One region of the Grylomicrobium aquisgranense genome, then DNA from elsewhere that is predicted to be linked to it. Evidence: riboswitches for the same ligand, from Rfam matches in the RefSeq annotation. Region 1 holds a riboswitch; the other holds the start of a gene.
The links. Region 1 has a riboswitch for fluoride ahead of MOZ60_RS07665 (ABC transporter ATP-binding protein). Riboswitches for the same ligand answer to the same signal wherever they lie in the genome.
Positions count from the first base shown of each region.

Region 2: linked by a shared signal. The riboswitch ahead of MOZ60_RS07110 (cation:proton antiporter domain-containing protein) and the one ahead of MOZ60_RS07665 (ABC transporter ATP-binding protein) in region 1 are both predicted to bind fluoride.

Region 1 is NZ_JALBUR010000018.1:2,463-17,357, forward strand. Features, by position in the region: gene MOZ60_RS07625 (AAC(3) family N-acetyltransferase) at 1-592, opposite strand, end outside; gene MOZ60_RS07630 (pseudouridine-5'-phosphate glycosidase) at 592-1,512, opposite strand; gene MOZ60_RS07635 (carbohydrate kinase family protein) at 1,509-2,444, opposite strand; gene MOZ60_RS07640 (metal-dependent transcriptional regulator) at 2,568-2,945, shown strand; gene MOZ60_RS07645 (hypothetical protein) at 3,071-3,646, opposite strand; gene MOZ60_RS07650 (patatin-like phospholipase family protein) at 3,736-4,587, opposite strand; gene MOZ60_RS07655 (transglutaminase domain-containing protein) at 4,604-5,764, opposite strand; gene MOZ60_RS07660 (M42 family metallopeptidase) at 5,885-6,904, shown strand; fluoride riboswitch at 6,958-7,029, shown strand; gene MOZ60_RS07665 (ABC transporter ATP-binding protein) at 7,214-8,947, shown strand; gene MOZ60_RS07670 (ABC transporter ATP-binding protein) at 8,934-10,580, shown strand; gene MOZ60_RS07675 (AAA family ATPase) at 10,598-12,256, opposite strand; gene MOZ60_RS07680 (ferritin) at 12,347-12,859, opposite strand; gene MOZ60_RS07685 (M14 family metallopeptidase) at 12,928-14,607, opposite strand; gene MOZ60_RS07690 (amino acid ABC transporter ATP-binding protein) at 14,616-14,895, opposite strand, start outside.
Region 2 is NZ_JALBUR010000015.1:38,814-53,708, forward strand. Features, by position in the region: gene msrA (peptide-methionine (S)-S-oxide reductase MsrA) at 115-1,020, shown strand; gene MOZ60_RS07080 (aldo/keto reductase) at 1,031-2,155, opposite strand; gene MOZ60_RS07085 (aldo/keto reductase) at 2,221-3,153, opposite strand; gene MOZ60_RS07090 (flavodoxin) at 3,170-3,691, opposite strand; gene MOZ60_RS07095 (GNAT family N-acetyltransferase) at 3,803-4,315, opposite strand; gene MOZ60_RS07100 (HAD family hydrolase) at 4,312-4,962, opposite strand; gene MOZ60_RS07105 (metallophosphoesterase) at 5,019-6,251, shown strand; fluoride riboswitch at 6,304-6,377, shown strand; gene MOZ60_RS07110 (cation:proton antiporter domain-containing protein) at 6,424-7,608, shown strand; gene MOZ60_RS07115 (glycerophosphodiester phosphodiesterase) at 7,640-8,470, opposite strand; gene MOZ60_RS07120 (ABC transporter permease) at 8,478-9,329, opposite strand; gene MOZ60_RS07125 (extracellular solute-binding protein) at 9,329-10,483, opposite strand; gene MOZ60_RS07130 (ABC transporter ATP-binding protein) at 10,516-11,487, opposite strand; gene MOZ60_RS07135 (ABC transporter permease) at 11,506-12,345, opposite strand; gene MOZ60_RS07140 (glycerophosphodiester phosphodiesterase) at 12,324-12,989, opposite strand; gene MOZ60_RS07145 (DUF6669 family protein) at 13,210-13,665, shown strand; gene MOZ60_RS07150 (CehA/McbA family metallohydrolase) at 13,670-14,557, shown strand; gene MOZ60_RS07155 (thymidine kinase) at 14,520-14,895, opposite strand, start outside.

The DNA of each region.
Region 1 (14,895 bases):
CAATGCGGATCGGCCTGTCATCTGTGCGGTATTCCGCCAGATGCATGCTTGTCGTACTGTCAAAATCACATCCCATCAACAGCACAAAACCCTTCATCTCATACATGCGGGCTGCCGGGCTTTCTTCAGCCAGCGGAAAATGCAGAGACTGCCGGTTGCACAGCAGCTTGGCATATCTGCCCCACGCTGCATAGGAAACACGCGGATGCTGGGAAAAAATAACACCTTTGCGGCGGCGGAAATTCTCAGCCACTTCTCCCATATCAGGAATATCACTCAGCTGGGGATCGTACGGCGGGATTGCGCTGCGCACAGATGCATAGGACTGCGGCTGAAGCACCGGATGTTTCCAGGTGGAAGGCTCCGCATTATCATGGCAGTTTACTGGCATGACAATCGTTCCATTTTCACCAGCAATATCCATTAATGCATCCACAACCGTCCTTGCCCCGCCAATCACACAGTCAAAAGATGACAGACGGGCATGCACTTCCACAATCATGCCGTCCCGCAGGCCAAGCTTTTTCAGCCCGGCTGTCAGTGTTTCCCTGGTTACGGGATCATTGACAATATGGTCCGGCGCATATGACATCAGAGTTTACTGTACTCCTTGGCAATTTCCGAACCAACTGCCGCATTGTTATATACAAGATGAATGTTGGCATCCAGAGACTTGCCGGCAGTAATATCTGCAATCTTGGCAAGCAGGAATGGTGTGCACTCCTTGCCATGAATACCCTTTTCATCCATCTCTGCAATTGCTTCATCAATAGCCTTGTTAATCACATCAGTAGGCATTGAATACTCTTCCGGGATCGGATTGGTAATCAGAATGCCGCCATTGAGCTTGAGATCTCTCTTAGCCTTGACAATTCTTGCTGCATCAGCTGCATCTTTAATCGCATAGTCAACTTTCAGGCCCATGCCATTATCACGGCAGTAGAAAGCAGGCAGATCATTTGTCTGATAGCCAAGCACCGGAACACCCTTTGTCTCCAGTACTTCCAGAGTCAGTTTCAGATCCAGGATTGCCTTGGCACCTGCACAGATCACGGTCACATTTGTTCTGCCAAGCTCTTCCAGGTCAGCCGAAATATCGAATGTTTCCTGTGCGCCTCTGTGAACGCCGCCGATACCGCCTGTCACAAAGAACTCAACGCCTGCCTTGGCAGCCAGAATCATTGTTGTCGCAACAGTAGTAGCACCCCATGACTTTTCTGCCATGACAATCGGCAGATCGCGTCTGGATACCTTCGGAATCGAATGGCCGCGCTTGCCCATTTCTTCAATCTCATCCTTTGTCAGGCCAACAACACCAACACCATCAACGATGCCAACTGTTGCTGGCACAGCTCCGTGATCACGGATGATCTGTTCCACATGCATTGCCGTTTCAACATTCTGCGGATACGGCATACCATGGGAAATAATCGTGCTTTCCAGGGCAATGACAGGCTTGTTCTCCTGTAATGCCTTTGCAACTTCAGGATTGACTCTTACCATTTCACTCATAACTTTTTCTCCTTTATATCCATCGTATCAAGATTCTTTTCAATCATTTCAGGACTGAGGCTGCGCCGCTTGACAGCATCCTGTTCGATTGCCGTCACGGAAGCAGATATACCATAGCGGATCGCCTGATCCGGGCTCTGGTGTTCCAGCCTTGCGGCAACATATGCACCAAGCAGCGTATCACCGCCGCCGGTTGCATTCTCCAGAGAGATACGGCGGTGTGTCAGCCACAGCTTTTCATGTTCAGTACCCAGCAGCAGTCCGCGCTCAGCCATGGAAATAATCACTTCTTTTACGCCAGCCTGCAGAAACCAGTCCAGACTGCGGCGGGCATCCTCCTCATTTTCAATGGAGATACCAGTCAGTTCCTTTGCTTCAAACTGATTTGGCTTGAAGATGGAAAGCTGGCCAAGCACATTTCTGAGCCTGCCGGCCTTGCTTGTGCTGACAGGGTCTGCCGCAACATGACACGGCGCATTGGCAAGCACATACTGAATACATGACATATCCAGATTGGCATCTATGATGATTATATCATCGCTGTTAAGGCTTTTTAACACAGGCTCCAGCATTGCCGAATCCATGCACCGCAGGATTCGCATGTCACTCATGCCGACCTTCATATCTCTGTTATGATCCAGAATAGCAATGTACATGGAACTTGGCAGTCCTTCAATTGTCACGGAACCAGAAGTATCCATTCCCAGCATTTCACAGTCTGCCTTCATCATCTGGCCATAGCTGTCACTGGAAAAACATGTTACAAAGCGTGTATTTTTCCGCAACAGTGCACAGATCTGGGCGATATTGCGGCCGACGCCGCCATAGGAAACGGAAATCATACCTGGATTGGAATCAAACGAACGTAACGGGCCAATGCTTGATCCACAGATATCAATATTGGCTCCGCCAATTACACAAATGCAGCTCATTGGTGATCCTCCTGATCGCATCCTTACATTCGTATATTTTAGCATAGGTCCCGCCGGGGCACATCTCTTTTCATTTTGGCCAGCAATGTTACAATATTCGTATTGTATCGGAGGTAAGAGATCATGCAGATATATGAATCCGCAGAAGATTACCTGGAAGCGATTTTGATGCTGAAGGAAAGAAATGGCAGCGTCCACTCTGTGGATATCGCACAGGAACTCGGCTATTCAAAGGCAAGCATCAGCGTTGCCATGAAAAAGCTGAGAGAAAACGGCTATATCGAAATGGCCAAAGATGGGGAAATCTCGCTGCTTCCCCCGGGCAGAAAAATTGCTGAGCACATTTATGAGCGCCATAAGCTTTTCTCAGAATATTTTGTTTCAATTGGCGTAGATCCAGAGACAGCCCGTAAAGATGCCTGCCGCATTGAGCATGATATCAGCGATATCACGTTTGAAAAGGTAAAGCAGCAGATCCAGGCAAATATGCAGAAAAAATAAGGCAGCATCAAAACGATCATTGCAATAGATCAGACAATTGTGCTGACATGCAGACAGAGGCAGATCATCCGGAATGATCCGCCTCTGTTTTATTTCAAGTTGAATGATTATTACAGTTGAACATACTATTTCTGCATATGCTCAGGAATCATGACAAGATCCAAACCCTGACAGTCTTCCACCATCAGGCAGGATGCCCTCATGCCTGGATGCAGTTCTGGCTGGTTGATACCGGAAGTGATCTTTCCTTTCAGCATTCTGCCATCAAATTCTTCACCAAGAAACGGAATCCGTTTCAGGCTGCCTGGATGCAGCACATGCAGGATATCCGGGTACTTTGCATCCCGCAGCGAATCAAAAAGATGACAGCGCCGGATGCGCTGGCGTCCTGCTTCAATTCTGAAGCGGCCAGCAATCTTTTCGGCATAAACATAGAATTTTTCCGGTACCTGTCCTTGATAAATCTCGGCTTTGGCGTCTGAAAGATAACCTGCTGTATACTGCACTGCAGCACAGGATATAATTCCCTGCTCTGTCAGCATCCCCATGTGAAAGAACAGTATTTCCCCCATACATCCCTGATGACAATAGCACAGCCACTGTCCCCGAAACTTTTCTCCGATCTGCTTCTGTGTCTCCGTATGCACAAGCACAAAATGCCCACACAGGCGGCGGCACGCTCCCTTTTCCTCTATGATCATGCGGTATTTCCCCACTCACATAGTACGGGATGATCATGCCACAGAAAATGTGTCAGAATGGAGTAATGTCACATTTTACGACATTTTAATTATTTTGTCATAAGAAACTTCTTCAGATCAGCAAGCTGACGGGACGCTTCCTGTCTGCCGATCTGATAGATTTCTTCCATTTTTTCAGGATCATGTTCCGTCTTTCCAATTTCCAAAGGAAGCTGCGGCTGAATCACAAATGCTCTGCCTTCCCGTTGGGCACGGTGCACCTGCTGCAGCTGTGCATTGTATGCCTCATGCCTGTGAGCCAGCAGATCCAGCACCGCCGGATACTGATGCAGAAGCGGCCGCATCAAAGTCATGCCCTTCTGCGGATGCTTGGTATAGCCATCTGGCTGCGTCAGTACCACAACATTGCGGTCATAGCCGATCTTTTCAAAGAAAGCAAGCGGTATGGAATCTGAAAGGCCGCCGTCCAGAAGCTTCTGACCATGAATGATGACCGGTCGAGAAACAATCGGCATTGATGCCGATGCACGTTCCCATTCCAGTCCCTCTTCATCCATCGTCTTGATCTCGTGATACACGGGCTTTCCAGTTTCAATATCCGTTGCAACGCACCAGAATTCACAAGGATTTTTGACATACGTATCATTGTCCATGACATCCAGTTCATCCGGAAGGCGGTGATAGCAGAACTCCGCATTGTACAGATTGCCTGTTTTCAGCAGCGAGTACAGGCTGCAGTAATTGCGTTCATGGGCAAAGCGCTTATTGTAGCGGATGCATCTGCCAATCTGCTTTGACTTATAGTTGCAGCCAAAAGCCGCTCCGGCAGATACCCCAATAACCCCGTCAAAAACAACATCATTTTCCATCAGAACATCCAGTACGCCAGCGGTAAACAAACCGCGCATCGCACCGCCTTCCAACACAAGACCTTTTTTCATTGCACATCCTCCTTACTTATGATGAGAACGAAATTTCCAGAACACCAGTATCGGGATCCGTGCTGTACTGGCATGTCACTCTGCCTGTAAACCATCCAGCCATAATCGTCTGCATGTATGGTACATCACCAGAAAGCAAATCATCAAATGCCTGCTGGCAAATATCTTTTGAAAACTGCAGCGCACATTGATACTGGCCTGCCGCAAATCGGTTCATGAAATACTGATACACACTCATGCGGTCATAGCTTGTAAAATAGCTGCCGTCGCGCACATAGTAATCCAATGACAGATCTGAACATGATGGATACTGAAATACATTGGATACATAGCTGTCTGAGTCCGGATCACCGGCACCATAGTCAATCGTATGTGTATTCAGCATCAGATCATCCGGTACGCAGAAGTAACGGTAGGTCAGTGACTGGCCGGAGGAATCCTGCTGATAAAGAGGATCTCCCCAGGTTACATCCACCCAGTAAGTATTGCCATTGATCGTTACCAGATTCCATGCATGGCGCGCATCATTAGCCTCACCTTCCACAACCACACATTCAATACCTGCTTTATCACACAGATATTTGAATGCCCGGGCATAGCCGCTGCATACCGAGACATGATCCAGAAAGACACTGCGGATATCCTGATCATATGTACTTCTGCCATAGTCTGTATTCTGGATGATCCACTCATAGAAATACTGGATTGATGCCACTGGATCAGAAGGATCAGGATTGGCAGCCACTACCTGATCTGCTGCCTGCGAGACTGCTTCCATCTGTGCGGCAGCATCATCACCTGCATTCCAGCTTGCCTGTGTGATCACACTGCCATTCTGATAGCCTGTCCAGGTCCAGCTGCTGGTACCAGGCACCTCCGGATGATCCCTGGAAAATGCCGTCATTGCACACAGAAAATCATCCTGGCTGACCGGTTTGGAAAAGGATACAGAGCTCTGGCCGTCATTTGCCCCCTGCAGCAATTCCCCGTAGGCTTCTCTGGCATTCTGGTTCAGCTGATCATAGTAAAAAGCGGATGATACAGCTTCCTGCGGTACGGCAGAGGATGCGGCGGTGCTTGCGGAAGTAGCAGATGATGCAGAAGGCAGCGGCATCAGGGAGCATCCTGACAGTGCAAGAGAACTGATCGCTAAAAGTGTAAGCAGTTTGTTTGTCATATGTGGCATTTTAACATGTATCTGTGCTTTGAAAAGCTGTGGATGCTTTGTGCGCCGCTTGCCAAATAAACAGTTTCCTTTTACCATTTGATATGAATATCAAAGTGAGGTGGAGATATCATGAATGATGATCTGAATTATATAACACAGCAGCTGTGTGCGTTAACGGCAATTCCTTCACCAAGCGGTTTTACAGCACGGGCTGCAGAATATGTGCGCAAGACGCTGGCAGAGATGGGATATATGCCCATCATTACCCGCAAGGGCAATGTGGAGTGTGTATTGGGTGGTGAAAAAAATCCACTGGTTCTGGCCGCCCACGTGGATACACTTGGTGCCATGGTGCGTGCGATCAAGGACAATGGCAGACTCCGTCCGACAACAATCGGCGGCCACCAGTGGCGCACCGCCGATGGTGAAAACTGCATGGTCTTTACCCGCAGCGGAAGAATGTATACCGGTGTTGTCCTGAACAAGGAGCCAAGTGTCCATGTTCGTGAGAAAGAGCTGGAAGATACAGAGGAAAACATGGAGATTCTGCTGGATGAAAATGTGTCATCCCGTCAGGAAGTTGAAGCACTTGGCGTCGAAACCGGCGACATGATTGCCATGGATCCAAGAACTGTCATTACAGACAGCGGCTATATCAAGTCACGCTTCCTGGATGATAAGCTTTCCGCTTCGATTCTGCTAGGCATTGCCAGATGGGTCAAAGAGCAGAAAATCACCCTGCCCCGCAAAGTCACTCTGCTGTTTACGGTTTACGAAGAAGTTGGCTTTGGCGGATCCTGTGTGCCAATTGATACCGAAGATATGATTTCCGTTGATATGGGATGCGTCGGCAGTGATCTTGGCTGCAATGAGCATATGGTATCCATCTGTGCCAAGGATTCCGGCGGTCCCTACAATTATGACATGATCACAGAGCTTGCCCTCATCTGCAAGGCAGAGGGTCTGCCCTATGCAATCGATATCTACCCACGCTATGGCAGCGATGTAGAAACGACCATGCGGGCTGGTTATGATATCCGCCACGGTTTGATCGGGCCAGGTGTCTACGCCTCTCATAACTATGAGCGTGCCCACATTGACGGCGTGCAGGCAGCGTATACCCTGCTGCAGAAATACCTGATGCGCTGATCTTTTAAAAAATCCCTTTTGCTTTTACATCTGAACCGCTGCATAGCTGTATACATGAATCAGGAAATGAAGTCTGCATGAGAGATTCTCTCGAACCGCAAGACGCTGATGACTTCTGCTTGTCACAAAGACGGGCAGGAGTTTTTTGTTGAAATTCCTGTCCGGAAAGAGAGGAGAATGACAACATGTTCGAAATTACATTAAATGATGAAACGAATGCCGCTTTTATGGCAGCATTCGTTTTTTTCTTACAGCTGCAGAAACGCGAATCATATATACCGTATGCGTTTACCGTGTAATAATGAAATCATGAAACGAAAAGAACAATTTGATCCGCAGAAAATTTCCAGTTACTTTCTGCATGAGAAAAAGCTTCTGATGATCATTACCATCACAGGTCTGATCTATAACATCGGCCTGCTCGCCGGGCCATATTATGAAGGCCAGCTTGCCCAGACACTGCTTGAAATCCTCAAGGGCAATGAAACAGGCATGGCGATGGTCTCGCTTGCCATAACCTATCTTGCTGTCACTGCCATCGTACAGATTTCCCGCTTCTTCAAGCGTCTGTATGTACGTAAGTTTGCCAATGCCATCAACCGGCAGATGAAGCATATTCTGTATGGAAATCTTTTGAAAATACCTAAAGCAAAGGCAGGCACGAAAGATACCGGCGGCATGATTACCCGGGCAGTATCCGATGTGGATGCGTGTGCGGAAGGCATGCGCAAATTCACGACGGAAGTATTTGATACCGGGGTTGCTCTGATCAGTTATGTCGTCATGCTTGCCGTATACCGCTGGCAGTTGGCACTGCTGTGCCTGATCACACCGCCTGTTTCCTATCTGCTTGCCCAGAAGATGAAAACCGTTGTGCAGAAATGGAATGCCAGGGCAAGAGAAAGTGCTGATCAGCTGTCAGCAGCTACCATGGACCGTTCTGTCAATGCCATGACGTATCGTATTGCCGGCCAGGAAGGAAACATGAATACCCGCTATGAGCAGAGCCTGCAGGCTTATGAAGCAGCCAACACCAAAGCAGATGTGCTCGTCAATGCCCTGCCGCCGCTGTATCAGTGCATCACTGCCGTTTCTGTTCTGTTTATCCTCTTTGATGGATCAAAGCTCATTCATGCAGGCATCTGGAACATTGCTGCATTTACAACCTTTCTTTCCTGCTATGCAAAAATGGCACTGAAGTCATCCAAGGCTGCTGCCCTGTTCAACAGTGTCCAGAAAGCGCAGGTATCCTGGCACCGTATCAAGCCTCTGCTGAAAAGAACCAGTCCAGAACCGCAGAGCACTGCCGATACACATTCCATCCGGATTCATGATCTTTCCTTTGCCTATCCTGGTGCTCCCGTGCTTCTGCATGATATTTCACTGCAGGCAGAACCTGGTCAGATGATTGGCATCACCGGGCAGATTGCCTCAGGCAAATCCACCTTTGGAAGATTATTCCTCAATGAATTTCCGTATGAAGGATCACTGCGTTACGGAAACCGGGAACTGCGGGATATGTCTGTTGATGAGATTCATTCTCTCAGCGGTTATCTGGGCCACGATCCGGAACTGTTCTCTGCATCCATTGCCGACAATATCCAGCTTGGCGATGAAAGTGTTGATGTCATGAAATACCTGAAACTGGTTTGTCTGGATCAGGAGGTACTTGCCATGCCAGATGGTGTCAACACCATGGTTGGCAGCAGCGGCATGCGGCTGTCCGGCGGACAGGGACAGCGCCTTGCCTTAGCAAGAACGCTGGCACATCCGCGCCCCATTCTGATCCTTGACGATCCTTTCTCCGCACTTGACCGTTCAACGGAGCTTGAAATCTTTGCCAACCTGCAGGCATACCGCAAAGACCGCATCATCTTCCTCATCAGCCACCGTCTCTATGTTTTCCCAGAGATGGATCAGGTAATCTGGCTGGAAAACGGCAGTGCACAGGCATCTGTGCATGATGCACTTGTGCAGAACAATCCTGAATACAAGCGCCTGTATGAAGTGCAGGCAGGAGGTTCTGATCATGAACAGAAATAAAACGGTTGCCAGTCTTTTGAAGCTTGCCATCCGCCAGCACATTCTGCTGTCCATCACGGTATGTCTGATTGTGGCAGGCGCCATCATCACGTCATTGCTGCCGCCGCTTGTTCTTGAGAAGATCATTGATGGCCTGAGCACCAGTGCCGATGTATCACCAATGCTGTTTGCGGCGTATTTTGCTCTGCTCATCCTGTCTTCACTGCTTTCCAGCGGCCAGGAAGCAATCCTGGTTGTCTTTGGCCAGAAGATGACCCATGCCATGCGCTCTGCTCTGCGTGAGAAAATGTCAAAGCTGCCGGCTGATTTCTTTACAAAAACACAGCCGGGTGCCATTGTTTCCCGCTTCATCTATGATGTGGATACGATTGAAGACCTGTTTACAGACGGCATCATCTCCATGTTTGCGGACTGCTGCCGGATGGTATCCATCTTTGTCATCCTGTTTATCAAGAACAAAGGACTTGCGATTCTGCTGTTATGCGTGCTGCCGCTGGTTGCGCTGTATACAAGGCATGTGCAGAAGGCAACATTAAAGGCGCAGATTGACAACCGCAAGGCAGTTGCCAGCGTGAGCAGTGCCATTCCGGAAACGCTTCATAACATCCGCACAATTCATACACTGCAGGCAGAGAAATTCATGGCGGAACGTTATGATGACAGTCTGGATGACAGCTATCGCGCCATTGAAAAAACCAACTTCTTCGATGCCGTTTATTCCCCTGTCATTCTGATTCTCAATGCGGCTGTCACTGCTCTTGTCTATATTCTGAGTGCATCCGGCAGCCCCATCATCCTGTCTTTCTTTGGTATGACACCAGGTACTTCAGTTGCGATCATCAACTACATATCTCAGGTATTTTCACCAATTGAAAGCATTGGCATGGAGATCCAGACCGTACAGTCTGCCTCAGCCGGCATTCACCGTATCAATGAATTCCTTGCCCAGCCGGAAAGACAGATACCGGATCTCGCCTTTTGCAAGAATGCGGCGCCTGCCATCGCCATTTCCCATGTCAGCTTTGCCTATGATCCGTCTCACCCCATTCTGCAGGATGTGTCTTTTACAATCCAGCCAGGTGAACATGTCACGCTGACAGGACGGACAGGTGCGGGCAAGAGTACGCTGTTCAAGCTGATTCTGGGATTTTATCAGCCGGATGCAGGAACGATCTCAATCTTTGGCAATGACGCCTGCTGTATCAAAGATACGGACAAGCGCAGCCTGTTTGGTTATGTGGAGCAGTCATTCAAACCAGTGGATGGTACGATTCGTGATCAGATCACCCTGCATGATGATGCAATAACAGATGCAGAAATCCAGCAGGCAGTGAATACCGTTGGCATTGCCGGAACCATTGCCAATATGCCGGAAGGTCTGGATACGCCCTATTCTGACAGCCTGTTTTCACAGGGCCAGAAACAATTGCTTTCCATTGCCCGCTCCATCATCAAGAATCCTGAGATTCTGCTGCTGGATGAGATCACAGCAAATCTGGATGCCGGAACCGAGCGCATTGTCCTGGATACACTGATCAATGTATCCAAAAACCGCACAGTCATTTCCATCTCACACCGTCTGTTTGAAAAGAGCGGCAGCCGCATGATCACCATGGGTACACAAAAAGCCTGAAATCCGTATTCCTGATCTCAGGCCAGCACTTCCTCAACTAACTGTTTCGTAAAGACAATCTGTTTCTGATGTCCGGTTTCAATCCGGAACAATGCATTGGCGCAAAGATGCTCCGCTGCCTGTTCCAGATCTCTGACACCGGGCATCTTTTCATATTTGTGTATAATGGCATCCACTGCCTCATCCGTGATCACGATTTCTTCTCTGTGCATTCCTATGCGTTTCAATACACGCGGCAGTGAATAATCCGTGAAGATGATCTTCTTTTCTTTCATTGTATAATCCGGAATCTCAATCAGTGCGAACCTGGTTAACAGAGGATCGGAAATTCTTGTCTTGTCATTGGCCGTTGCAATTGGATAAACACCAGAAGTCGGCACTCTGCACTCAATGTAGTTGTCCATGAAGCCAAGATTATCCAGCAGTGTCAGAAGTGCATCCGCAGGATTGGATCCATTTTTACCCTGGTCCGCTTTGTCAAGCTCATTGATGATGAAGACAAGATTGCTTGATCCAGCTTTTTCAAAAGCTTCCATGATACGGCCAGGCTTTGCATTGGAATAGACACGCGGTGAACCGGTCAATGCCTCGGCATCATGTATGGTGCTCATATCCAGCGAAGTCCATGGCAAGCCGAGAATACGGGCAACGGCATAGGCAATCTGTGATTTGCCGGTTCCGGCAGGTCCGCATAGCAGCAGGCCATACGCAGGCAGTGTATGGGTGCGGTTGATCTGGATGATTGTTTCCATGACGCGCTGCTTTACGGCATCCAGGCCATACAGTTCCTCATCCAGAATGCGGCGGGCTGCAACGGGATCAATGGGATCAAACTTCCTGCCCTTCCACTGAATGTTGAGCATTAATCCAAGCGCTCTCTGGGCATGACGCTTTTCTTCCTGCGGCACGGTATCGGTTTTGATCAAAGCAACATTGCGGTGTGCCCAGCTGCGGATGCCAGCGGGAAGTGTATTCTCAGCACAGTCCAGAAAATCCAGAATTGCCGGCAGATCAGACAATACCATCTGCGGCTGCTCCTTATTTTCTTCGCTGTCTTTCTGATAATCACATGTATACAGACGCTGCAGCACCAGCTGCAGAAAACTGTCATTGGCAGACTGCAGAGTCATATTGTGGTTGGGATCCCAGGCATGCAAAGAAAGAACACACAGAGAGTTATTCTGTACAATGCCTTTCAACTCACAATAGACATGGCTGCGCACAAGGTAGGAAAGTACCTTTTCAAAACGGCTGTCAATTGCCATAACGTCGTTCTGCACCTGGTTATCATAAGAAGAAAAGACATAGGCGTCATCATCTGGTGACAAAAAGACACCATGCAGTACATTCTGCCTGCACGCAATACGCATCAGCGGAAAGTCTGCAGCAGGTTGTTTGGTAAAACAGTCATATGTCTGCAGTTTCGCATGTGTTTCTTCCTCTTTCTTCTCTGCGTCCTCTGTCTTCTCTGACCTGGTCTGATCTGCCCCGGCTGCGATCATATCCAGATTCTGATAGGCACTGATCACAGCATTCAGTTCTTCTTCATTCAGTTTTCCGCCGCGGTCTCTGGCAGTCTGCTGATAAAATGCCTCAATATCTGCAATGTCGCTTTCGGAAAGTTCCTCAGCAAAGTGAAGCTGTCTCTGTGAAAGAATCTCTCTCAATGTCTGCATCGTATTTCCCTCTTTGAACATGATACTTGATTTATGCCAGCCTGTCATGAATGACGAAAAAAAGGCTGTCTTCCGACAGCCCGGAGATACTCAGATCACAAGTGTTGGTGCGGCATAGACTCTGGCCAGCAGTTCCTGATTCAAAGCATACAGGCCTTTCGGATCTGAACCAAACAGCTGATACTTCTTGATCAGATCATCCGCATTCTTTTCTTCTTCGCCCTGTTCCTTGACAAACCAGTCATAGAACTGCATCGTACGGTAATCATGCACATCATTGGCAGCACCGTAGATCGTATTGATCAGGCTCGTGACATACTGCTCATGTTCAAGGCCATACTTGAGCGGATCCATCGGTGTCTTGTATGTATAAGCCGGTGCATCCACAGCAGTCAGGGTGACATGTTCACCATTGTTAATGAGATACTGTCTCATCAACATGGCATGATCACGCTCTTCCTGAGCCTGTACATCATAGTAATGGGCAAAGCCATCCAGGCCGAGATCCTGATAATAATCCGCAAAATCAAGATACAGATACGCAGAATAAAGCTCTTTGTTCACCTGTGTATTAATGAGTTCTTTTACTTTCTGATCAAGCATTTTCTCTCCTCCTGCTTCATGTTAACCATAGAGTGACACAGCCAGGAAGTCAAGATATGTTCGCAAGATTACAGAACAATGGAATCATGTACGCTTCCTGCCTTGCAGGAAGATACTGTTAATGTCAGTTTTGTGCCTGGTTCACCCTTCACGATCCAGACAGCCTTTTTGCGTGCCTTGCCGCTGGCAAAGGTGGTCAGATTGCCATACATAGAGCTGGTATTCGTATTGGCATAGCCTTCCAGATGACCAAGATCCATCGTACTTTCCGCGCCAAGAATTTCGGCACCATCCAGCTTTGCCTCAACAGGTTTTGCTGTCTTCATCAACAGTGCATTTTCAGTAAGGTTGGTTGGCAGGTAGCCATGATTGCCAATGACAGCACTCACTTCATAGACTCCTTCTGCCTTTTTTTCAGCTGTAAAAGAATCAATGGCAAGGTGCGGCATTGCCTGTACAAAGCGCAGATTGAAGTTTGTATCATGCTCGCACTCTGTCAGAAGAAACTTCTCCGGTGGATTCTGAATCGTGAATTTGGTATTGAAACCACCGATCTCAACTTTGCCAAAGGTTGGATGATCAAATGTCTGCCAGTCTTTGTAATACTGTGGTGCATTCTCTTTGACCCATTTCATGATCGCCACAAACCGTTCCAGACGTTTTTCTTCGCCCTCATCCTTGCGGGATCCCCAGTTCATCGGCACACCGGCTTTGGTCGAAACATCCCAGAACTCCATCGTATAGGCAGGAATGCCCTGGGCCTGATAGAACCAGTCATCCAGAGCACCGGAATCATAGTTCACCTGATCATCCATGAAGGAATCAAAGATATTCATCGGTACATAACCGAGCTCTTCTTTGCCCATATCCGCAATCGCATGCATTGCCTTCATATCCTGTTTTGGAGCATTCTTTTCCGGCTTTGTTCCAGGCGGGATCAGAACCAGGCCGCCCGATGTGTGGCCGATTGCAGCTCCGCCGATGTTGTCATGGGCAAGCACAAAGTCAACAATGGCTTTGCATTCCGGATTGCTTAACGGATACTTGCCAGCTCCGCCCTGTCTTGCATCTGGAAACCAGCCAAACGGAAAGTTACGGTTGAAGTCAAGACCCCAGTCAGGCTTCTTCTGTTTCAGATTGTCACCGGCAGGCTCTTCGAGATTTCCCTCCGGATACAAGTCATAGAATTCGCCGACTGCATCAGACGGAGAGCGCAGCACAACGCCTGCAGCAGAAGAAGGATCCTTCTTCCATGCCCCATAGGCGGAAGGTATCAGCATCATCCGGATGACGCCGTCACCATCAAGATCTTCCGGCTTGATGCCGCCCTTTTCCGGCAGATATGCACGGTCAGCAGAGCGCAGATTATACGGTGAAGTCAGATACTTCTCAGCACCATCCGGACTCACTCTGGGGATGACGTAGATCGTCATGGTATCCAGGATGCGGTGCATGCCGGCATCCGTTTCATAGTTGGTCAGCAGTGTATCAATAGTATGCATGGCACACATGCTGGATGTCACTTCACCGGCGTGGATATTGCCATCCAGATACCAGCCGGGTTTGCTTAAAGCATCACCGGTATCCTTGTTGGTCAGCGTCACAACATACTGACTGCGGCCTTCTGGTGTGACCATGTTAACGTCAAGTGTGCAGAGATTACTGTATTTTTCTGCAAAGTACTGCAGATTGCTCTGCAGCTCTGCATACTTGTAATAATGATCGTAGGAAAATGTTGTCTTCATCATGATCCTTTCTAAAGCACTTCAGACAGGAATGCCTTTGTTCTTTCATTCTGCGGATGGTCAAACAGTTGTTCCGGGGTGCCTTCTTCCGCAACAACACCGCCATCAATAAACAGTACCCGGTCGCTGACTTCTCTTGCAAAGCCCATCTCATGGGTGACAATGACACAGGTCATGCCGCTTTCAGCAAGATTCTGAATAACCCGGAGAACACCTTTGACCATTTCCGGATCCAGCGCACTGGTCGGCTCATCAAACAGCATCACATCCGGATGCATGGCCATGGCCCGC
Region 2 (14,895 bases), on a different contig from region 1:
TATTTACTGTTTTTCACAGCGGGCATCTCTGCCTGCCAGCCTCATCATCTGAAATTTCTCTTTGATCAGATCATGATTTCATATTTTTCTGCAGAAGAATGCTACAATGGCGCCATGAAAACAACACTCAAAAATGATCTTGTCACTCTGAAACAGAAAGATGACACACACTGGGATATCCTGCATGATGGCATAAAAGCTGGCTGTCTCTCTGTTACAACAGAAGAGGATGGGCCAATGCTTTCCTTTACAGTTGATCCGGCGTATCAGAAACAGCATTTTGCGGCAAATGCTGTATATGTGCTGATGCCTTATCTGCACAAAGAAATGCATCTGGAAAAAGTATTTGCTGTAGTTCCCATCCGTAATGAGCAGGCGCGCCATGTGCTGGAACACAACGGGTTTGCACGCTTCAAGAAGAATGCAGAAACGATTGTTTATGTGCATGATGCCCCAAGAACGACTAAAGATGATGCCTGGCAGCCGGAAGGAAAAGATGTTCTGTACTTTGCCGGGGGCTGTTTCTGGGGCACAGAGAGAATCTTTCAGATGCTGGATGGCGTGATTGATACAACGGTGGGCTATGCCAATGGCCATACTTTCAATCCTTCTTATGAAGAAGTCTGCCGCAATGATACCGGCTTTAAGGAAACAGTACGGGTCACCTATGATCCATCGGTATTAAAGGAAGAGACACTGCTTGATGCATTCTTCCTGTGTATTGATCCTACCCTGTATCACCAGCAGGGCAATGATATCGGCGAGCAGTATCAGACCGGTGTGTATTACAAGGATGAAAAACTGCTGCCGGTGCTGCAGAAACGGTTTGATCTGGAAAGACAGAAACATCAGAAGTTCTATGTGGAGCTGCAGCCATTGCAGTGCTTCTATGAAGCAGAGGAATATCATCAGAATTATCTCAAAAAGAACCCGGATGGCTACTGCCATATCACCAGAGTGGAACTTGATGCTGTCAGAAAACTGAATGAGGCAAATCAAAAGGCCAGGAATAATCTCTGACCTTTTTTCATTATTCGAATTCTTTTGCGACCTGTTTGAGAAGACTGCGGATTGGCAGATGCTGAGGGCATACCCTTTCACAGCCGCCGCACTGAATGCAGTCAGAAGCTTTGCCATTATCGCCCGAAGTCAGAACATTGCTGTAATAATAATTCTGGTTCCAGTCATTAAAGATCTTCTTTTTATTCATGCAGGCAAACATGTCCGGAATGCGGATTTTCTTCAGACAGTGGTTTTCCTCGACACAATAGTGGCAGGATGTGCACGGAATCATCTGCAGGTGAGAGAATACTTCCGTCACTTTGCGGACTGCTTCCTGTTCCTTGTCATCCAACGGCTTGAAATCTTTCATAAATGAGATATTATCCTGCATCTGCTCAAGACTGCTCATGCCGGAAAGTACCATGCGGATATTCGGAAAGCCTGCGGCAAACCGAATTGCATAAGAAGCATTGGAACCGCCATGCAATGCATCAAAAATCTCCTGTGCTTCTTTGGGCAGATTGACAAGAGAGCCTCCCTTGACCGGTTCCATGACGAGCACTGGTTTATTGTGCTTTTCACAGACACGGTATACCTTCCCGGATTCTACTGAAGCATCTTCATAATCCAGATAATTGAACTGAATCTGCACAATCTCAATCTGCGGATACTCAGTTAAAATCCGATCCAGAACATCTGCCTTGTCATGGAAGGAAATGCCAAAATGATGAATCTTTCCTTCTTTTTTCAGTTCCAGCGCCGTTTCATATGCCCTGCACTTTTTAAACTTTTCGAACTCTCTGGCATTCTGGGCATGCATCAGATAAAAGTCAAAGTAATCAACACCGCATGCCTTCAGCTGACTTTCAAAGAACGGACGGATATCCTCTTCTTTGTTGAAATAGGAGCCTGTCAGCTTGTCTGTCAGCGAATATTCACTTCTGTCATGTCTTGATGTCAGGCACTTCTTCACTGCCATTTCAGACTTGCCATCGATATAGCCATGGGCAGTGTCGAAGTAATTGAAACCATTTTCCAGAAACAGATCGACCATTTGCGACACCTGATCATAATCCACATCATTATCTTTCATTGGCAGCCGCATCATACCAAAGCCAAAATTCTTTTTTACCTCCGGAAATACATTCATCATAAACTCAATCCTCCTGCACTGCATTGTTCAATCAATTAATACTGCAGCTATAAGCCTTTTGTACGTTAATTGTCTTTTTCGAGTAAGGCAATTTCATCATCTGAAAGGTGAATATCCAGTGCCTTGACGGTATCGCTCATTCTGCCGGGCTTTGTTGTCCCGATCAATACCGTATCAACAGGTTTCTTATCCAATTCATAGGCGATTAATACATCTGCCTTTGAACAATGATGGGCATCTGCCACCTGCTGGATCCTGTCATTCATGGCAAGATCCTTTGCAGAAAGCGGCTGGGTAGCAGAACGTGCCGTCTTTTCATTCACACTGCGGGAAAGTCTTCCACCTGCCAGAACCTTATAAGCCATCAGCGAGACGCCCATATCTTCCAGCATCGGGAACACCTCACGTTCATCCTGTCTGACAAAGATATTATGCATATTTTCAAGGCAGATAAATTCATGCCAGCCATGCATTCTGGCAATGTACTGATACTTGGCAAACTGCCATGCTTTCATATTGGATGCACCGATATATCTGACTTTGCCGGATCTGATCAGATCGTCCAGTGCCTCCATCGTTTCCTCAACCGGTGTTTCCGCGTCCGGATGATGAATAATATAAACGTCAATGTAGTCTGTGCCAAGTCTTGTCAGGCTCTTTTCTACTTCAGAAAAAATCACTTTGCGTGAAAGACCGACCGTATTTGGACGGGGATGCTTGTCCATGTTCAGACCAACTTTGGTTGCAATCACAGCTTCATCCCGATTGCCATACTGACGGATTGCTTTGCCCAGATACTGTTCTGCTTCCCCATTGGAATACACATTTGCCGTATCAAAGAAATTGATGCCAAGATCCAGACACTCCCGCACAATTGCCTCACTTGTTTCATAGCCAACCGTCCAGGAAAACAATTCACCAGGTGTGCCAAATCCCATTGTGCCAAGGCATATCTTTGATACCTTGAGTCCGCTGCTGCCAAGTCTTACATACTCCATATTTTTCTCCTGTATATTATCTGTTCATACACTTCTGTGCCCAAGCTGAAACAAGATCCCTGGATGCCTGTGTCCGGCTCCCCTGCACTGCCAGGCTTTCCCCAAAGATAGCACCTTTCAGCTTCTTCTTACAATCCTGTACACTATGCCCCATGCCAGAGCCTTCATGGCTCATGCAGCAAAACACATGTTTTCCAGTAAAATCGAGTCCATCCAGAGCTACAAACAAGGCCATCGGATAGGTCCCCCACCAGCATGGACCCACAAGAAAGATATTGTCATAGTCAGAAAGATCATCCAGATAAGCTTTTAGTTCTGGCTTCCTGTTTTCCTTAAGATCGCGTGCTGCTTCTCTGGTACATTCTTCATAGTCTTTGCTGTAAGGTACAACTGTCTCTGCATGAAAAAGATCCACCTCAATCGCATCCTGAATATATGCAGCCAGATATTCACAATTTCCTTTGGCCAGATCTTCAATGCGGCCGCTGACATAGTTTTCGCCTCTTCTGCTGTAGTAGATCACCAGATTTTTCTTCATGTCTGCCCTCTTTCAGCAACAATATAGCTGGCATCAAATGAGAATTCCAATTGTATTTCAGTATGATTTGCTATACATAACATGCATAGCAATCAGGCAGGGATTCATTATTTAATATTGATATTGTGCAATTATGACATCTCCTCTGCTGGTATGCCGGGGTATATCCAAAGGCACAAAGCCATTCTTCTTCCAGAAATGTTCTGCCTGAGGATTACCCTGCATCCAGCCAAGCTGAATCATCTCAAAACCAGCCTGTTTCAACGCCATCTTCAGGTCATGAATGATTTTTGTGCCAGCATTTTTTCTCTGACAGGAAACATCCACCATGAATAAGCCAATCCAGACAGTTCTTTCTTCTGGCCAGCCGGTAATCAGATCCATGATGGCAACGAGTCTGCCATTTTGATAATATCCAACGTCATACTTCTGCGACATCTCTGCACCGGTGGGAAGAGCATGCAGATCAGAGCGAATGCTGTCCATAGTTACCATGGGCGGACAGTACTGGTAGTACAGCTCATTTTTTCTGCAGAGTGCAAAAACTGCAGGAATATCTTCTTCCTGCAGCGTTGTTACCTGATATGAATCTGAAAACAAGGCAGTATTCAGACATCCGTTCATTGTGCGGATTCCTTCTGAATCAGTGCCAGAGCCTCATTGAGGTCCCTGCAGATGGCATGGGCTTTCTGTCTCATCTCCTCATCCGGGGCCTGGGTATCCGGCACCATGATGCCAACACCCCCGGCATTGTAGGCTGCCCGGATGCCATTGAAAGCATCCTCAAAGATATAGCATTCTGCAATCGGTACATGGATACACTCTGCCGCATACAGAAACACATCCGGTGCCGGCTTGCTGTGAGCTACCTGGGTGCCGGAGCATACCGCATCAATATACTGTCTGGTATTGGTCATCTCCAGGTTATGCTCGATCTGTCTGCTTTCTGTACTGGATGCCACAGCGATCTTGTAGCCATGATCATGCAGCCAGGAAAGAATTTCGTGAATGCCCGGCTTTTCCGGTACAGTTTTTTCAAGATAGGCATGTATGCGTTTTACACACTCTTCATCAATCGGATGGCCATCACTGACATGGTAATACTCCCGGATCACAGCTTCTCTTTTCGGACCGGATGTACCGGTTACTGCTTTGCCAAAACCGGGATCCAGTACCACATGATGTTCGCTGGCAATCTGATGCCAGGTATCCTGCCAGATGCGTTCTGTATCAAACATCAGGCCGTCCATATCAAAAATTGCACCCTTCATTGTCATAGTCTCCTTGCATGACTATTATACGACAGTGTGTTATTGTAATGGCCGTGATGAAACAACTCTATCTGAAAACATTGCTTGTATGCCTGTCCTTTTCGCTGGCAGGCTGCGGCGTGCATGCCGTTGAAACAACGCCTGATACTTCATTCATGACAGCAACGGATCTGCACTATCTTTCCCCTTCTTTAATGGAGAATCTGGACCTGGTAAAGGAAGCTGCTGAAGAAGGTGATGGCAAAACCATCATCTATGGCAGCCAGCTAACTGATGCCATGATCGAAACTGTCATTCATAACCATCCCGATGCTTTTATCCTGACGGGCGATCTGACCTTGAATGGTGAAAAGACTTCCCATGAAGAACTGGCTGAAAAACTGGATGAAATCAATGATGCCGGTATTCCGGTATTGGTTATACCCGGCAATCACGATCTGAATAACAAACATGCCATTGCCTATACCAATGATGGTGTACAGTCGGTTGATTCTGTAACAAACGATGAATTTGTACAGATCTACCATAACGATGGCTATGATGATGCCCTTTCCCGTGATTCGGATTCTCTGAGTTATGTATACCGCCTGGATTCTGGTGTGCGCTGTCTGATGATTGATGTCAATGGCTCTTCCATTCTTGGGGCTGTGTCTGATACGACATTGACATGGATCGAACAGCAGCTCAAAAAAGCAAAGAAAGCCGGCGAGCCTGTACTGGCATTCTCCCACCAGAACTTTCTTGTTCATATGGACCTTTTTACAGATGGATTCCGGATTGCCAATGGTGACAAGCTTCTGGATCTGTTTCAGGCGTATGGTGTCAAAGCAGGATTTTCCGGTCATATGCACTGCCAGCACATCGCCTCCAGGAATGGTTTTACAGAAGCTGTGACCAGTGCCATTTCCATTCTTGAAAGCCACATTGCCAGCATTTCGATCAAGAATGGAACACTTTCCTATCAGACAGAGAGCGTTGATGTGGATGCCTGGGCAAAAGAGCATCTGGTTACCGATGAGAATCTGCTGCATTACAGTCAGTATGCCAGAGATTTCTTTATGAAGGCGATTTATGCAAAATCCACCGGCAGTGCAGAGCTGGATGACTATATTGCCAATCTGAATGCGGCTTTCTTTACCGGCAGCGTGGATACGATACAGGATGAGCCGGAACTGGATGATCAGATTGCCCATATGGATGACACGATGATGGCCGTCTATCTGCAGAGTGTATTAAAGGAAACAGGCCAGGACATGAATGCCTTTTCCATTTCATTGAATGAAAATTGACAGTCTGATGCTGTTTGAAAAAGTTGCAGAAATAACATTGCGTGGTAACATATCTCCATACGGGAATGAAGTTCTCCCTTGATGCAAATCAAAACCGCCATACAGGCTGATGACTTCTGTGATTACACAGGGTCATCAGCTTTTTTATGGCCCGTTTGAAAGGAGAACAAATATGCTGTTAAGTCTTGCCCTGATTATTCTCACCGGCATTCTCATCGGTGCCCTCTTCAAAAAACTTGGCCTTCCCTCTCTGCTGGGATTTCTGATTGCCGGCATCCTGCTTGGGCCAAATGCATTGAATCTGATGGATCAGAATATTCTTGCTATCTCTGGTGATGTCCGTGAGATTGCCCTGATCATCATCCTGGCCAAAGCAGGATTGTCACTGGATCTCAGCGATCTCAAGCGGATCGGCCGTCCGGCCGTGCTGATGTGCTTTCTGCCGGCAACATTTGAACTGATCGGATTTGTCCTGTTTGCCCCAAAGCTGCTGGGCTGCACGGTACTGGAAGCCGCCATCATGGGAGCGGTCATGGGTGCTGTGTCCCCGGCGGTTGTTGTTCCATACATGAGTATGATGCTCGATAAAAAGATCGGCACAAAGAAAGGCATCCCGCAGATGATCATTGCCGGTTCCTCTGCCGATGATGTCTATGTCATTGTCATCTTCACTGCCCTGCTCTCTTTTGCCAGCGGTCAGAAAGTATCTGCCGGCACCTTCCTGCAGATCCCTGTATCCATCTTTCTTGGAATTATCATTGGTGCTTTGATTGGTATTCTGCTTTCTTTCCTTTTCAAGAAAATCCATATGCGGGACACACTGAAAGTACTGATCATCCTTGCCGTATCCTTCCTGCTTGTCTATCAGGAAAATGTCATCAAAGGAGTCATCAGCATCTCCGGTCTGATTGCGCTCATCAGTATGTGCATCCTCATCAATAACAGGCGCCCTGTTGTTGCAAAACGCCTGTGCCCCAAATTCGACAAGCTGTGGGTTGGTGCATCCATCTTTCTGTTTGTCCTTGTTGGAACACTCGTGAATGTCAGGTATGTCGTATCGGCTGGTCTTGCTATGATTCTTGTGTTGTTCATTGGACTTGCCTTCCGCTCTCTTGGTACCTGGCTGGCAATCCTTGGTACAAATCTCAATCGGAAAGAAAAACTTTTTACCATCATTGCCGAACTTCCTAAGGCTACGGTACAGGCCGCCATTGGCGGCGTGCCGCTGGCAAGAGGTTTATCCTGCGGCAATCAGGTGCTTACCATGTCAGTTATTGCTATATTGATTACCGCCCCGCTGGGTGCGATTCTGATTGAAAAAACATATAACAAGCTGTGCACAAATGATGCTGCATAACGAAAAGAAAGGCCGAAGCCTTTCTTTTCATTTACCACATGTTTTCAAAGTAATCATGTACAGTGCGGGCACAGTTTGTCTTGAAACAAGCAGTCTCACTTCCTGCCAGTTTTTCCCACCAGGATGGTACATCCAGCAGATTTGAGAATGTCACAATACCATGTTCTTTCAGCCAGAGCACATCATGGTTGGCATACATGCCGCCATTTAGCCCGGCTTCATAGAGATCCATATTCTGGATCATTGCCATGGTTTCTTTGTTGAGAAAGCGGATGTTGGCCCCCAGCCGCAGGCCATCCGGTTTTTCATGCTCTTTGAACCAGGTCTGCAGCTGCTGGATGACTGCCCTGTCGCCTGAGAACAGAATGCACTTGTGCAGCACATCATATTCTTTCATCGTGGCAAGACTTGCCTCAACAAGATCTTTCTCTTTGTATTCCACTTCCGCAAAGAAGTTTTCCGGTGTCTGCTTTAACCAGGCGCAGAACTGGGCAAATGTCACAATGCCGGATGTTTCGCCATGACCATTGCCAGTGCGGTACTTCTTCAGCAACGGCATCGTCTCAACCGGATAGCCGCCTTTTGGAAACGGACCCAGCAGATTGCCATCCTTCGGCATCTGTACACTCTGGATTTCTGACAAAGTCAGATCATGGATCTTTCTCTTCCCCAGGCGCTCATATTCCTTTGGTGCCAGGCGTTTCAGACTGTCATCGTGGAAGACAATCAGATGATGATCTGATGTCATCCGGATATCAATCTCCACACCATCAGCGCATTCCAGAGCACCATTCAGAGCCTCCATTGTATTTTCAATGCCTTTGGTCAGATCCCCACGGTGGGCAATGATCCTTGGCAGCATTCGCTGCTCAGTCATCCTGGCCTTTTTCCCAGCCAGCCTGCTTCATGTTGGTATAGACATAGACACCTGCAGACAGTGCAGAGAACAGGAACATGATCACGGACAGTGCCGCCGAACGTGCATAGTGCATGTTGGTGTACTGGTTGTACAGGACAATGCCCATCATCTGCGGGTTGGTGCCGTCCATCAGGTACGGGGTTGTGAAGGAAGAAATGTTGGACATGAAGACGAATGTTGCGGCGATGAACAGATCACGGTATGTTAGCGGCAGAATCATCTTCCACAGGATACGGATTGGTGAAGCACCGACGTCCTTGGCCGCTTCGATGATGGAATCATGGATTTTCCCCATAGCCGATACCAGCAGCATCGTGGCAAACGGGATGTTGAACCACAGGTTCATCAGGACGATACCCTTGGCATTGTACATCAGACCAAGCTGTACATTCAGACCAAACAACTGGAAGAACCGGTTGATCATGCCGGAGTCACGGATGATGGTGATCATGCCGTTGACAGCGACCAGACCCGGAATGAATCTTGGCAAAAGATACAGATGGGAGATCCATTTCGCGACCTTGCTTTTGGAAAAGCGCAGGTAGATCGCCAGCAGATACGAGATGCCAATGGCAAGTACAACCGTCCAGATAACAATCTTGAGGGTATAGATCATATTCCCACGCTGCACGGCATCTGTGAAGAAGTAGGCATAATTGCCCAGTCCGATGCCGCCTTCTTCCTGCTGGAAGCTGCTGATCACGGACAGGATCACCGGGTAGATGATGACCAGGGCCATGATCAGAAAGGATGGCAGAATCAGAAGATACGGCAGGATTTTATGAAAGCGGGTTTCCTTCATCAGTTCAGTGTGCCGATTTCAGAGTCCCACTTGTCGTTGAGGTCTGTGGACAGGGAACCGATGCTGCTCATACGATAGGAGGAAATCTTGAGGTCTTCAATGGACTTTGTCAGATCCGGGTCGAGTTTATCATAGCTGATAACCGGTACAGCTGCCATGGAATCCAGAGCAATGTTCTGTGCATCTGCAGAAAGCATGTAGTTGATGAACGCATATGCACCATCCTGATTGGAGCCGATGGTAGGAATGGCAAGACCTACAGTCGAACCAGTGAAGGAAGGATCAATCTGGGTGATCTTGATGGAATCCGGCAGTGTGCCCTGCTTGATCTGTGACAGCGTCATATCAGCCCAGGCCGGGATCATATCAACTTCCTTGGAGGCCAACAGATCGAGGGTACCCTGGTTCTTGTTCGGATAAACAGTCTTACCGGAAGACTGATAGAGGTATGGGTGCAGTTCCTTGAGCAGATTGAAGCCCTGGTCCCACTGTTCTTCCCACTTGGTATCGGTAGAAGTCAATGCTTCCTCCGGCAGGAAGTTATAGACAGCGGTCAGAACGAAGGATCCGCCGGCACCGCCGGAAGATGGTGTATTGTAGGCAAATCTGCCAGGGTTGTCCTTGATCCACTGATACAGCTCATCTGCTGTCTTCGGCGGATTCTTGACGGTATCGGAATTGTAAGCCAGAACAACGGTTGTTCCACGGTAAGGCACCAGATAATCAGAATAGGAAGACTGTACTGTCAGATTGCTGTAGTTGCTCAGCTTGGATGCATCAATCTTGGTGAAGATATCGTCACCTGCCTGAGACAGATAGGTTGCAGCATCATTGTCAGATACTTCCACAACATCATAGTCAGTGTCTGTCTGACCTGCCTTCTTGGCAGCGATGATTCTGTCACTCAAAGACTGGGCACCAGTACCGGAAGTGATGAACTCCAGCTTGGCTGTGTAATCACTCTGGCTGGCATTGAACTTTTCAATCTGCTGTTCAAACTGCACTCTGACATTGTCGGAGCCGTTTGCCCAGACCGTAATCGTCTTCGCGCCGGAAGTGCTCTTGGCAGCTCCTGCGGAGCAGCCGGCTGCCATGGAAGCAGTCAGTAAAGCGGTACAGCCGATCTTGACAATTCTCTTGAAACCATTCTTCATAACTTATTTCTCTCTTTCCTTATCTCATTCGCTTATGCAGCGTATTCAAACATCTTTGTAAACTGCAGTGATACTTCATCATGCGGGTGGAAACGGTCAGCTTCCTGTCTTGTCACATATGCTTTGACGATCTGATCGTTGACATCCACAGTCACTTCGGCATAGTGCCCCAGAATCATCACAGTGCGCACACTGCCATGGCGGATGCCTGCCTTATCCCCTTCTGAAAGCAGAACGTTCTCGGGGCGAACCGCCAGCACCTTGTCGCCGTTATTGACAAAGTTCATCTCACCAATGAACGATGCTACAAAGCGGCTGGCCGGATGGTCATACACTTCATTCGGTGTACCGGTCTGTTCAATCACGCCCTTGTTCATGACCACAATACGGTGGGACAGCACCATGGCTTCCTCCTGATCATGCGTTACAAACACAACTGTGATATGCAGCTCTTCCTGGATCTTCTTGAGCTCTTCACGCATCTGTGCCCGGATCTTGGCATCCAGTGCTGAGAACGGCTCATCCAGCAGCAAAACACTTGGCTCCAGAAGCAGTGCTCTGGCAATGGCAATACGCTGCTGCTGGCCGCCGGACAGCTGAGTGGGATACTTGTATTCCGTACCGCTCATGTTCACCAGCGCCAGTCCGTCCTTCACTTTTTTAGCAATGTCATTCTTGTTCATCCTGCGGATCCTGAGGCCAAAGGCAAGATTGTCTGCCACGGTCATATGCGGCCAGAGGTTATAGCTCTGGAACACCATGGCTGTCGGCCGTTTCTCCGGCGGCAGATCCTTGATGGACTTGCCATCCAGCAGGATGTCACCTTCATCGATCTGCAGAAATCCGCCGATCGTTCTCAGAATTGTTGATTTGCCGCAGCCTGACGGACCAAGCATGGTCAGAAACTCGCCTGGTGCCACATCGATATTGATATGTTCAACACCATCACCATTGCGGTAGCGTTTCTTCATATCCTTGATCTGCAGCTTCCATTCAGTACACATTGATATTGATTCCTCCCCTTACATGCCGAATCCTTCGGAAATAGTATCGGCACTCAAATATTTATGGACACAGAGCAGCACGATGATCGCTGGTACGATCAGGATCAGTGAGAGCACCGGACCGGCTGTCAATGGATATTCCATGATGACGCCGTACAGCTGCACCGGCATGGTCTTGATCTGCGGGAAGCCTACCAGCAGAGTGCCCTGTGCTTCTTCCATGGAACCAAGGAACGTGAACACGGCACCGACTACAATGCCAGGCTTTGCCATCGGCAGCGTGATCTTGAAGAAAGTCTGCAGCGGGCTGGCACCGGCATCACGGGCTGACTCTTCCATCTGGCTGTACACACTGCGGAAGGCACCGCACGGGATCCAGGTCATGAACATCATGGAGTTGACGACATGAATCAGCACAACGCCCTGGAAGGTCCCGATCAGATTCAGCTTGTAGAACAGAATGCCGATCGAGATGTACAGGCCCATGCGCGGGAAGGCATTGGACAGCAGGAAGGAAAGCATGAAGGCATTTCTGCCTTTGAACTTGAAGCGGGCCAGGGCATAGGCTGCCGGCACGCAGATGATGGCACTGACAATGGTCACAACGATGGCAAGAATGAAGGATGTGCCAATCGATGACAGCAGTGAAGGCTGTCCAAGCACAAACTGCCACCACTTGAAGCCAAACTTCTGCGGAATGATGGCCGGTGCCTCATATTTGTCGGCAAATGCCAGCATGACCAGGTTCAGCAATGGCAGATAGAAGAAGATGACAAATACCGCAAAGATGATGTATTGCCAGAAGTTCTTTGAACCAACCTGATGGTAGTATTTCTTCAGCATAATTCCTCCCGGCATGCCACGGCATCCCTGATCTTCCGGGTCGTGATATTGATGATCTGCGGATCCTGCAGAAATCTTTTGATCTCACCCATCTCATTCACCGTCCACACCGAAGCCTTTAAACCGCATTCTTTCAGATCATTGACAAGTACGTCATAGACGCGGTATTCCAGATTGATCACATGAATTCCCTGTGCCGCGGCATCCTTCAATACATCCAGCATACGCAGCGGAATCACGCCTTTGAGCATGTTCTCATAGATCGTCGGCCAGAGATTCTCGATGTTCATATATACTTCTGCTTTGGCAAACTTTGCATGGCGCTGATGGAAATCCACCGGATCCACAGTACCGGAATAGATCAGCTGATCCGATACACCGCAGGATACAGCAAGCTGATATACAGCCTCCTCAAGCCCTTCTGCCTTGAGATCACAGTTCATCTTCGCCTGCGGATACTTTTTCAGACAGGCAAACGCATCCGCCAGAGGCACACTGTCCCGGTTGCTTTCATCGTGGGAAAGGACGAGGGTTCCGTCATCTTTCTGACGGACATCCACTTCCACACAGTCGGCACCGCTGTCCAGACCATACTGTACAGATGGCAGTGTGTTGTCTTTTGTACCATCACTGCCAGCATGAGCAGTCAGATATGTCATACCGATATTTGTCACTCCCTTTCAACGGCATCCATCTTGCCAGAGGAATGTAAAATATTTTCAGAAGTACAAAAACAGATTTGGTTAAATATTTATCGCAAATGTAAAATTTTCATATACAAAATATCTGGCTTTTACCTATATTCAACATAAATAAGCCGAACTTTTCACACGGATTTTGTATAGTAAGGCTGCTTTTGTACAAAAGGAGACACGAGAAATGAAAGATCTGCTGTCATTTCAAAGTACAGTTCCCCGCAACTATCAGGGAACCATAAGCTATGAATACTGTCTGGAAAAACCATTGCGCCAATTGGAAATCACTTTGTCATACAATCATGAGAAAATACAGGATCCAGCAGCCTATCTACAGAAATACCGCATCTTTCTGGCCAACCGGCTGGAAGCGTACCTTGGCAGACACCCCAGTGATATCGATCTGCGGCAGGCAATGGATCACATGAAGACAGAGATTCAGTTTGCCTTGTTTATGAATGGCCGCTTTGTCTGCAATATCCACAAACCTGGCAAAACTAAAAAAATGGTGATCACATCCAGTCCGCAAAATGAAGGAACTGTGGTAAAGGAGATCCGGGGTCAGATTAGGATTGTGGTCAATGTGTTTGCGGCCATTGAGGATGATACTGTAATCACACTGCAGGTAAAGGGGGAGTAGCCATATGTGGAAGCGCATTGAACTGCATCATCATACAATCGCCTCGGATGGAAAGTTTACCCCCGAAGCACTTGCACAATATCTGCACGATCATGACATCATGGCGGCATCGCTGACAGATCATAATACAACCGCCGGTTATGAACGCTTTGCAAAAGCATGTGCAGATCTGCACATGGAAACAATCCAGGGCATGGAAGTGACGACATGGTATGGCCATCTGCTGGCCCAGGGAATCAGCAGCTATTTTGAATGGGAAGATTTCCAGAAAGAAAATGCCGATCTGCTGTTAGAGCGCATTCACAAGGATGGCGGCGTGGCTGGTCCTGCCCACCCTTGTTCCATCCCCTACCCCTTTTCCAACGGCATGGCATGGACCATGCAGATTCATGACTGGCATCTGGTGGACTTCCTGGAGATCGTAAACAATGCCCATCCACTGTATCCTGACAACCAGAGAGCACTGTATCTCTGGAAAGCAAAGGTACTGGAAGGCTTTCATATTCAGCCGGTATCCGGCATGGATCTGCACCAGCCGGAAAACATGGCAGGATGGTATACCACCTGGATGGATGCTGAAGAAAGAAAGCCGCTTTCAAAGCAATTCCATGATGCCATCCGCTATGGCAAAGTTCAGGTTACCAATGGACCCGTACTGGACTTTGATAACGATTCCCTGTTTCACTGCAGTATACCGAATCCTGACCGTTCTACATATCTATTAACCATCGAAACAGCCCATGAAAAAAAGCAGGAACTCATGCGGCCGGAAGGCATAGTACTTCCAAGGCTGCAGGAACCTGCTGTGATCTGTGTCTATGATCTATCGGAAGAAGAGGAATATCCCCGCATCATCACTTCCTGTTTTGATCACCGGGATCATCAGGGCTGAGTTTTCCTTCCAGGAAGTGTTTGCGGCATAAAGCAATATAGTCATCATTGGCACCAAGCATGATCTGGGCACCACTGCGGACAATGCCATGCTTGTTATATCTGGCATTGCAGGTTGCCTTCCTGCCGCACCAGCAGACTGTCTTGATCTCTTTGATCTCATCCGCAATCGCCAACAGACGTTCACTGCCTTCAAACAGGTTCAGCTGAAAGTCTGTACGCAGGCCATAGCAGAGTACCGGAATACCCAGGTCATCGACAATATGAGCCAGGAAATCAATCTGCTTGGCCGGCGCAAACTGGATTTCGTCCACAATCACAGCATCATATTCTTTGATT